2 regions of the Pseudoalteromonas 'SMAR' genome follow, and region 2 is predicted to be linked to the other one. Evidence: predicted binding sites of a transcription regulator. Region 2 holds the regulator's gene; the other holds the start of a gene.
What was found. The regulator sigma-54, encoded in region 2, starts transcription at its own class of promoters, with help from an activator protein. The targets are predictions, from matches to a motif close to GTTGGCACGNNNNTNGNNT.
Positions count from the first base shown of each region.

Region 1: ACNKW2_RS14395 (DUF2726 domain-containing protein) is a predicted target of sigma-54. The motif match lies at 3,460-3,478, and genes of this name have one in related genera.

Region 1 covers NZ_JBLWMW010000035.1:22,232-27,698, reverse strand. The annotation lists gene tyrS (tyrosine--tRNA ligase) at 1-1,022, shown strand, start outside; gene ACNKW2_RS14405 (cobalamin biosynthesis protein) at 1,071-2,027, opposite strand; gene mtnN (5'-methylthioadenosine/S-adenosylhomocysteine nucleosidase) at 2,027-2,734, opposite strand; gene ACNKW2_RS14395 (DUF2726 domain-containing protein) at 2,830-3,420, opposite strand; gene ACNKW2_RS14390 (L-lactate permease) at 3,538-5,118, opposite strand; gene ACNKW2_RS14385 (hypothetical protein) at 5,391-5,467, opposite strand, start outside.
Region 2 covers NZ_JBLWMW010000004.1:124,412-129,878, reverse strand. The annotation lists gene mgtE (magnesium transporter) at 1-39, opposite strand, end outside; gene ACNKW2_RS03360 (HPr family phosphocarrier protein) at 280-549, opposite strand; gene rapZ (RNase adapter RapZ) at 549-1,415, opposite strand; gene ptsN (PTS IIA-like nitrogen regulatory protein PtsN) at 1,408-1,866, opposite strand; gene hpf (ribosome hibernation promoting factor) at 1,868-2,155, opposite strand; gene ACNKW2_RS03340 (RNA polymerase factor sigma-54) at 2,185-3,684, opposite strand; gene lptB (LPS export ABC transporter ATP-binding protein) at 3,731-4,456, opposite strand; gene lptA (lipopolysaccharide transport periplasmic protein LptA) at 4,453-5,004, opposite strand; gene lptC (LPS export ABC transporter periplasmic protein LptC) at 4,994-5,467, opposite strand, start outside.

The DNA of each region.
Region 1 (5,467 bases), on a different contig from region 2:
TTCAGGACTTAGGTCATGAGGTGATTTTCTTGATTGGTGATTTTACCGGGATGATAGGTGACCCAACGGGAAAAAATGTCACCCGTAAGCCACTTACCCGTGAAGACGTTCTAGCCAACGCTGAGACTTACAAAGAGCAAGTGTTTAAAATTCTTGATCCGGCTAAAACCACCATTGCCTTTAACTCTGAATGGATGGAAAAAATCGGTGCTGCGGGGATGATTAAGCTTGCCGCGCGTCAGACGGTAGCACGTATGCTGGAGCGAGATGATTTTAAAAAGCGCTACGCTAATGGCCAATCCATCGCCATCCATGAATTCTTATACCCGCTGGTACAAGGCTGGGATTCAGTGACGTTAGAGGCCGATGTTGAGCTCGGCGGTACCGATCAGCGCTTTAACTTACTGATGGGCCGTGAGCTGCAAAAAGAAGAAGGCCAAAAGCCACAAACGGTACTTATGATGCCGTTGCTAGAGGGCACTGATGGCGTTCAGAAGATGTCGAAGTCTTTGGGCAATTACATTGGCATTACCGACAAACCGAATGACATGTTCGGTAAAGTGATGTCGATTTCTGATGACTTAATGTGGCGCTATTATGAGTTGCTTAGCGCTAAGTCGTTAGAAGAAATTGCGCAACTTAAAGAAGAAGTCGCCGGTGGTCGCAATCCACGGGATATTAAAATTGAGTTCGCAAAAGAAATGATTGCCCGCTTCCACAGTGACGCAGAGGCTGAAGCGGCGCACCAAGACTTTATTAAACGGTTCCAAAAAAATGCCCTGCCAGATGACATTCCAGAAGTCACGGTAAGCATTGATGGTGACAGCATCTTCATCGCTGGTTTATTGAAAGAAGCAGGCCTGGTTGCCAGTACTTCTGAAGCCATGCGCATGATTAAGCAAGGCGCGGTAAAATTAAACGGCGAAGAAAAAGTCACAGATAGCAAACTTGAGGTGGCTAAAGGAAGCTGTGAAGTGTATCAGGTAGGCAAACGCAAATTTGCCAAGGTGACAGTTAACTAATCGTGTCACCGACTCATAAAAGGCCAGTTTAACTGGCCTTTTTGCTATCTAGAATAGGGCAAAAAGGAAATTGGTTGATACCCACAGTAATGTTGTGGTGGCGATAAACAGCCAGCGCATTTGCTGAATAAGGGTTAACATTTGCACAATATGCTCTGCTTGTGGCTGAAACTTAGCGCCAATTCGCATGGCGTTAAAACGCGTACCGTGATAGAAGCGTGGGCCGGCCAGTTGGGTCGAGAGGTTGGCGGCAAAAAAGCTCAATGTCCAGCCAGAGTTAGTTTGTGCTACATGGCGGCCATAGTGCTTGATATAGTGCCAAGTTTGCTTGGGACTCAACAACAGCATGAACAAACAAACCAGCATTCGCATTGGTATGAACTCCAACAGCCAAATCAAGCGCTGCAGAGGTTTTATAAACCGCGCATCTGGAGTAAGCACTTGACGCCAAGCATGGTCGCATAACAGCAGTAACTTGTATGTCAGCACCAAGAATGGGCCTTGTAGCAGATATATTAATGCCATAACAAAAAATTGGCGCATGGTATTTAAGGCGGTGCTGTCGAGGGTCGCTTTTGCTATTCCCATGTTGCTTAACTGTTCCACATCTCTGGCAACCATGCCCTTTAATACCGCCCGTGCGGTGACCTTTTGCTCTGATTTTAGCAGTTGGCTGATGCGCTTAGCACGTCCTTCATGGCGGCTATCAAGACACAAGAAAAGCACTAGGCCGCCTAACCAGTCGGGGTAAAATGCCAAGCTAATAATGGCATATGTGAGCACCACAATGGTGGTGATTGGCAGGACAAACCCGAGAGTGCCCGAAAGGGTCTGGTAGCTGGCACTGGCTTTAGGGCGATAGACGCGCTGAGCAATGGCTTTGAATATTAGCGTTAAGATGAGGTTAGGGTGGTAAAGCGTGGAGAGCTTTACCAGCATACTGGCCAATACGGCCAGTAAAAAGATGATTAGGCCCTGGTGGGCCCAAAACAAGTCTTGCAGCACTAAAGCGTAACCTTGTCCAGCTTTGCCAGCAATGCCATTACCATCTTCGAAGAGTTTACCGAAGCCACTTCAAGGTATTCTTCAAAAGAGTGTGGCGACTCTTTGCCGGCAATGTCAGAGAGTGAGCGGATCACCACAAACGGTGTATTCAGTGAATGACAAGCCTGAGCGATTGCGGCACCTTCCATTTCCACTGCCAGCATGGTTGGGAAATCAGCACGAGCTTTGTCGATACGAACGGGATCGCACATAAAAGAATCGCCAGTACAAATTAAGCCAACCATGGTTTGAATGCCTTCAAGGGCATCAACACTTTGTTTTGCGGCTTCAACTAACTTGTCGTGAGAAGTAAACGCTGCTGGCATTTGTGGCACTTGGCCAATTTCATAACCAAATGCAGTAACGTCAACATCGTGATGGCGAACCTCGCTAGAGATCACCACATCACCGACATTGAGTGAGGGTTCAAATCCACCTGCAGAACCGGTATTAATGACACAATCGGGGGCAAAGTTATCAATTAATAATGTGGTTGCAACGGTCGCTGCCACTTTGCCAATGCCTGATTGCACTAGCGTAACATCGTGGCCGGCTAATTTGCCTGAGTAAAAAGTAAAACCGCCTTTGCTGGTGGTTTGAGGGTTTTCCATGGTGTTGCGTAAAATGGTTACTTCCTGTTCCATTGCACCGATAATGCCGACTTTCATTACTAAGTTCCTAATCTGGCGTGTCAAAAATTAGTCTTATTATACGCAAAGCCGCTTTAATTGGTAAAACAAAAAACGGGCTTACGCCCGTTTGGTTATATTTCTGCCAACTGTGTTGATTGGGCTTTTGCTTGAGAAGGGGATAGCACCGCCGGTTTAAAGGTGCGGTTGCGGGTTTTCTTCGGCGGCTCCACTTTTTGTCCCAGCTTAAATAGAATGGCTGCGCGCACTTCAGCGCTTTGATAGCCACTTTTTATCTTCATGCGAATATGAGGAATGCCAGCTGATTCAAGAGCTCCGTTTACAAACCAATCTTTTTGCGCCTTATGGCCGTTCTTATTGGCATTGTTGACTAAGTCGACCGCGGCGACAATTTTTAACGACTCTTTATCCACTAACACAAAATCGAGTTGCTTGTTCTTCGCCTTGGTTACTGCAGCACGGCGAGCTTTTGCTGAAATCCCCGGTTTACATTCCAGTACATCGATAAGTTTAATGCGGCTGACGATTTTATATTTATCGCCCACAGCGCGTTCCAGTAACTGCAAAAACGACGCTTCAACAGTAGTAAAAACCGACTCTTTACGATTAAAGGGATAAGGATTGCCACCGACATCGGTGTACTTAGAAGCCACTACGGCGGCGACCACCACCAAAGCTAATATAGCAAGTAACGCGAACTCCATAACAAACTCCAAATCAAAAAAATGACATCTGCATAGATTAAGCAATAGCTGTGCCATAAATAGAGTTGGATGTAGCTTTGCAGTAGACGTTTATTTAGTTAATACAGCGATCCCGTTTTAACTAAACCACAACCAGGCAACAGTGCTTGCGGCGAGGCAATAGTAAAGCATTGGAACAAGAGTATAGCGAATGATATCACCTTCTTTGCCCTGTAAGCCTACGACACTGGCAGCGGCAACCACATTCACCACTGCTATCATGTTGCCGCCATTAGCTCCAAGCATTTGTAATGCTAACACCAACTGCCGCTCTATGCCTGCTTGGGAAGCTAACGCCTGCTGAAAGCTGGCAAACATTAAGTTTGAAAAGGTTGCAGAGCCGGCAATAAAAGCGCCCAGTGCCCCAACCAAAGGGGCAATAAATAGCCAAACATGGCTAAGATGAGCCGCAACTAACTCTGCCAGTGCTAAAGGCATGGCGGGTAGGTTTGCGTGATTTACCTCAGAGAAGAGAAAAATGCGCACCATAGGAACGGCTGCAGCAAGTGATATAAGAGAAGGGAGTAGCATGGTCGTGGTTTGTTTTAATGCGGCACCAAACTGTTTACTCGTACCTGCTTGTAACCAAATGGCAAGGGCTGCCGTTAAAACAAAGACGCTCCCTGGGATATACAAAGGCATCACGGTGACCGAAATAGTAGAGCCAAAAATATGACTCCAACTCATATTAATACCTTGGAGTAAGGCTTTGAAGGGCAGTTCAGGAAGCCGAGTAAGCACCAATAATAGCGCCACTAAGATATAAGGTGCCCAAGCACGATAAAGAGTCAAACCTTGCTTGGTTGCCGTTTCCAGTGGCTCACTATCTGGTGCAGGTGTTTTGGGTAACAGCATGCCTTTACGAGCCATTGGACAAATAATAGCAAGACCAATCATGGCACCTAGTATAGAAGGAAACTCAGGACCAAATAGCCACGCCACGCAGTAAGCTGGTAGGGTAAAGGCAAATGCGCTGAGGATGGCAAACGGCGCAATAACAAAGCCGTTACGCCAACTTGGTTGAGAGCTAAAAAAGCGGCTATACATTAACACCATTATCAGCGGCAGCATGGCTGCAACAAAAATGTCGATGGCAATCGCTTTGACAGCAATACTGGCTACTTCTGATGCGCTCACACCAATGGCACCTTGACCAATGCCAACAATGGCTGGCGTACCGACTGCGCCAAAAGATACGGCACTGGAGTCGGCGATAAGTGCCAATACCACGGCACTAAGGGGTGAAAATCCCAGAGCGACCAGTAACGGAGCCGCGATAGCAGCAGGCGTACCAAAGCCGGCAGCCCCTTCTAAAAAACTACCAAATAACCAAGCAACTATAATAAGTTGCACCCGCTTATCGGGGCTAATTTCAGCAAAACCTTGTTTGATAACCTCTGTAGCACCGGTGTTTTGCAGTACTTTGAGCAGTAAAATGGCGCCAAATACTATCCATAAAATAGTCAGTGCTATGATCAGCCCTTCCATTGTCGCTGCAGCAATTTGCACCCCAGGCACTTGCCAAACACTATAAGCACTAGCAGCGGTTAACAATAAGCTGATTGGCATCGCCGTTTTCGCGGGCAGGCGCAGCAACACTAAGAATACAAATACACTCAGGATGGGAACCAAAGTGGTGATTAATTGCAGCAAGTTCATGGTAGCGAAGTCCGTTTTATTATGCGTTTAGGTTAGCAGGTCAGCGCCGCCTTGGGTATGTTATCGATTAAGGGTGTTTAGTCTCTTTGCTTACTGTTTATTCTATGTTGCCAGCATTTATTGCTGCTGGAGCTTGCAAAATAAAGCACTTATTCAGATGCTAACCTTAAAAAATAGGGGAATATTGAATTATTTAACTTCTGTTGGGCTTGAGAATACTCGGATTATTGGTTTATTGGTTTATTGGTTTATTGGTTTATTGGTTTATTGGTTTATTGGTTTATTGACCCCTGATCCAGTACAAAGCTAATGAACAGCGGCAGCAAAATCATGGCTACCGCTAAAATGT
Region 2 (5,467 bases):
TTGTTCCAGTGTGTAGTCTTGCTCAAATACTTCAGGCATAGGCATCCTTTTGCGTGTTAATACTGAATACTATGGTTGTTGGTTTTATATTTTACCCTAGCTATTTTGTTATTTTATTGCAGAGAACCAACCTTACATGCAGCGCCAGGAGGGCAATACAGTGTAACCCACTTTACAAAAAACTACCAAGTAGAGTAAAGCAAAAGCGCCACCAGATCCGCTATGGCGACAGGATGTGAAGATAGGACAGTAAAGATGAGTTACCCAAACAGCTTGGTATTACTCATCCTCGTGGAATTTGTTTTCAATCAAGGCGCCAATTTCAGCCAGCGCTTTATCGGCATCAGGGCCTTCGCACACCACCTTGACCTCTTTACCTTGGCTGCTCTCAAGCAACAACAGTGCTAGTACGCTATCAGCGGCGGCTGACTTATCGCCTTGATAAAGCGTGACTGAGGCATCAAATTGCGTCGCTAGTTGCGCCAGCACCGACGCGGCTCTGGCATGCAAGCCGAGTTTGTTTTTGATTAAAAAGGTCCCTTGTTGCATTAGCCTTCCTGCTCACGGTGGCGTATTTTGACGTTACTGTGGGTTTTGGCAAAGCGTTCACCAATGGTTTGCGCAAGATAAACAGAGCGGTGCTGACCGCCAGTACAGCCAATGGCTATGGTTAAATAACTGCGGTTATTTCGCTCTAGATGTGGCAGCCAAGTTTGCACGAAAGTTTGAATTTGCCAAGTAAACTTCTGCACTATGCTGTGGCTAGCAAGGTAGTCAATCACCGGCTGATCTAATCCCGTTAACGGTTTTAGTTCTGGCTCCCAATGAGGATTGGGCAAAAAACGGGCATCAAACACGTAGTCGGCTTGTTTGGGGATACCATGTTTGAAACCAAATGACTCAAAGGTGATGATCAGTTGTTTGTCTTTTTTACCTAAAATCTTCTCGCGGATCTCTTCAGCAAGCTGGTGGACACTGAGGCTGGTAGTGTCGAGTAAAAAGTCAGCACGGGTGATCAAGACATCCAATAGCTCGCGCTCTTTTTTTATTGCTAAATCGAGTGGTAAGTTATGCAGCGATAATGGGTGTAAACGTCGGGTTTCAGAAAAGCGCTTTATAAGGGTCTGATCGTCACTATCTAAATAAAATAGAGCGGGCTTAGCAAATCCAGGAAGGTACTCAAGAATGTCGTTAAATTCGTCTTGTTCTTTGGGTAGGTTTCTAACGTCGATGCTGACAGCGATTTTATTGTAGTTATCGGATACGCTGCGCACCAAAGAAGGCAACAGGTTGACCGGGATGTTATCAACACAGTAATAGCCTAAGTCCTCTAGCACGCGTAAAGCCACTGATTTACCAGAACCAGAACGGCCACTAATAATGATTAACTCTAACCCCTTGTCTTCATCACCCATTATCGTCTCCTTGGATAACTGCGTAAAGCTCTTGATCGGTCTTGGCGTGCCGTAGCTGTTTACAAAACGATTTGTCTTGCAGTTTTTCAGCGATAGCAGCTAAAGTTTTTAAGTGTTCTTCATTATTGCCCTCAGGGACAATAAAAGCGACAAAAATGTCCACGGGTTGCTTGTCGATTGCTTCAAAGGCGATCGGCTGCTCACTCACCAGCACCATCGCCAGAATTTGCTCAATACCTTGCAACCGACCATGGGGTATGGCAATGCCTTTTCCTATCCCAGTACTGCCGAGCTTTTCCCGTGTCATTAACGCATCGAGAATGACGTGTTTGCTAACATCAGGAAGTTGCTGGTGAGCCAGTTCACTGATGTATTCTAGAATTCTTTTTTTGCTATTAAAAAGGACCGCAGCTTTGCTACAGTCCTTGTTCACTAATGTGCATAATTTCATTTTAGTGTCGAGTGAGCTTCTCTTTGTGTTTGATAACTTGACGGTCTAGCTTATCAATGAGCTTATCAATTGCCGCATACATATCTTGATGCTCGGTCGATGCAAACAGCTCACCGCCATTGACGTGTAATGTTGCCTCTGCTTTTTGTACCAGCTTTTCAACATCAAGGATCACGTGAACGTTATTTATATGATCAAAATGCCTCTCTAGCTTCGCAAACTTGTTGGTGACATAGTCTCGTAATGAGTCTGTGATTTCTACATGGCGACCAGTTAGATTTAGTTGCATAAGCATTTTCCTTCTTGGTTTTTTACGTCTTAAATCAAGCTTTTACGTTGATTTGACGGTGGAATGGCTAGGGATTCACGATATTTTGCAATCGTACGTCTCGCTACCTTAATTCCTTGCTCAGCTAAAATATCTGCAATTTTGCTATCACTTAATGGCTTAGCGGTGTTTTCTGCAGCTATTAGCTTTTTGATGAGCGCTCTAATCGCGGTAGATGAGCACTCACCGCCGTTTTCGGTACTGACATGGCTAGAGAAGAAATACTTTAACTCAAAGATACCACGAGGCGTATGCATATACTTCTGGGTGGTGACACGAGAAATTGTAGACTCATGCATATCAACCATCTCAGCGACATCATTAAGTACCATTGGGCGCATTGCTTCAGGGCCATGTTCAAAGAATGCCTGTTGTTGCTGGACAATGCAATTGGTTACTTTTAATAAAGTATCATTACGGCTTTCTAGACTTTTAATAAACCACTTAGCTTCTTGTAAGTGGGAGCGAATAAATTGGCTATCAGCACTAGAGCGAGCGGTTCTAGACATGGCCGCATAATGATCATTGACGCGGATTTTTGGCATGGCATCAGGATTGAGTTCGACTACCCAGCGACCTTTTACTTTTTTCACCGAGACATCAGGGATGACATACTCAGGCTCTTCACGAATAATGCTGGCGGCCGGCTTGGGATTGAGGCTGTGGATCAGCGTCATCACCTCTTTCAATTCGGCCTCTTTTAACCGCGTCTTTTTCGCTAAGGTACGGTAATCTCGGCTCGCCAGTAGATCGATGTGCTCAGTGAGGATCATTTTGGTTTCTGCCAGCCAAGGTGTCTCTGATGCAAACTGATTAAGCTGTATACACAAACACTCTTGCAAGCTCCGTGCAGCAACACCAACAGGGTCAAACAGCTGCACACGCTTGAGTACGGCTTCCACCTCGTCTAACTCTATCGGTTCCTCTGCTTCTGCGTCATTAATGCTGTCGAGAATGTCTTCACAGCTTAGGGTGAGTAATCCAGAGACATCGACCGCCTCAATGATGGCAATAGCAATGGCTCTATCCGTGGGACTAAAAGGAGTGAGCTCTAATTGCCACATCAAATAGTCATGCAGCGACTCAGATGTTTCTCCTTGATAAACATTATCATCATCTGGAAGAGGAGCTGAGCTGGCAACAGGGGCTGCACTCATATACTCATCCCAAGTGACGTCCATGGCTAAGTCATCGCTAACCGTGTCTTTGCTCATGGCGGTATCAGAATCGAGCTCATAATCACTGACAGGCGCTTCTTCCTGAGATGCTTGACCTTCGTCTGCAGCGGATTTTTCTTGGTTGTTTTGCTCCAAGCTTTCGGTATCAGCGTTTTCACCTTCTTCCACTTCTAGCAACGGGTTGCTATCCAGTGCTTCTTGGATTTCCTGTTGCAAATCCAAGGTACTGAGCTGCAGCAAGCGTATCGCCTGTTGCAGTTGTGGAGTCATTGTAAGTTGCTGCCCCATGCGCAGCTGTAATGATTGCCTCATGTATCTTTAACAATCCCTTATAACAGTTATTATTACTACGTCTTAACTATAGCTTGAATTGTTCGCCTAGGTAGACATCTCTTACGGTTTGATCGGCTAAAACGTGTTCTGGCGTACCTGATGCGATTAATTCCCCATGTGAAACAATATAAGCTTTTTCACATACATCAAGGGTTTCCCTGACATTATGATCGGTAATTAGCACGCCAATGCCACGATTTTTTAAGTGCTCAATTATGGTCTTTATATCTAACACCGAAATGGGATCAACACCAGCAAAAGGTTCATCAAGGAGAATAAATTTCGGGTTGGCCGCCAGAGCTCGGGCGATCTCTACTCGACGTCGTTCGCCACCAGACAGTGCCATTCCCTGTGAGTCGCGAATATGCTGGATATTAAACTCATCTAATAGTTCATTGAGTTCGGTTTCACGTTGGGCTTTGGTTAAGTCCTTACGGGTCTCTAAAATGGCCATTAAGTTTTGGTATACGGAAAGCTTACGAAAAATCGAGGACTCTTGGGGTAAATAGCCTATCCCCATTCGGGCGCGGCTGTGCATTGGCAATAACGTGATGTCTTCATCATTTATGCTAATTTCACCTTTGTCGCTAGGCACTAAGCCTACGATCATATAAAACGTGGTGGTTTTGCCAGCGCCATTAGGCCCTAATAAACCGACAATGCTGCCAGCTTCAACGCTTAACTCAACATTTTTGACCACCTGTCGGCCTTTGTAGCTTTTCGCAAGCCCAGTTGCTGTTAATACGCTCATGGATTGTTACCTTGCGATGGTTGTGGTTCTTTTTCTTTTTTGTTTTCATCGTCCTCATCAACCGGCACTAATACGGTTCTGACCCTGGAATCCTGTTGCCCCGAACGTTCAGCGCTGATCAGTTGTTGTTCAATATCATAGGTGATGACTTGGGCATTAATTTTTTGTCCAGCTTGGCTAATTTCGGCGTCACCGGAAATAACCAGCGTCAGAGCTGCTACGTCGTAACGAATTTCATTGGCTTTAGCCTCTAACAAACTACCATCCGCTTGTTTTTCGCTAAAAATAGCTGGGCTTCCGGTGGCAACCAATAATTGTTTGTTGGTGCCAAGCTCTGCGCGACGATGGACCTCTAGGCGGTCGGCTTGGATTTTCCTGTCACCATGGATAATCACCACGTTTTGCTCAAAAATACCAATGTTGCTCTGTAGCTGGGCTTGCTGTCTTCCGGAGTCGATGATGACTTCATTTTGCTCCGCGGCGAGCGCGTTGGTAGCGGCAGCTAATAGGCCTAAAAAAACGAGTTTGTTCATTACTTTACTGGTCATAATAAATTGTCTTAGTGTGATTGATGAGTTCGATCACTTGGTTGTGTAAATCCGCATGCAGGCCTTTTCCGGTGATCTTAACACTAGGACCTGTAATAATGACTGGATGTTCCGACTTCATCAATTTTTGCTTAATATCGACTCTGACATTATCGGCGTTAATATCGCTTATCATGGCGTTTGGCACTAAGTTTTGTGCTAGTACCTGGCCCTCTAAAATCAGGGTGTTGTTTTCATATAATGTGGCTTCAAGGGCGCTAATGCGCCAATTTTGCTCGCCGTTGTACAAGGTAAAAATGGGTTTCTCAAAATGGCTAAAACCAAGGTCTTGATAGAGTTCCATCTTATCTGCCGTGACTTGATAGTTGAGCAAGCCGTTTTCACTGTAGGTGGTTTGTTGTAATGCGGTGGCGACATAGTCAGGTTTAGCCAGCGGCTCATCTCCTTGGCTTTTGCGGCTAGT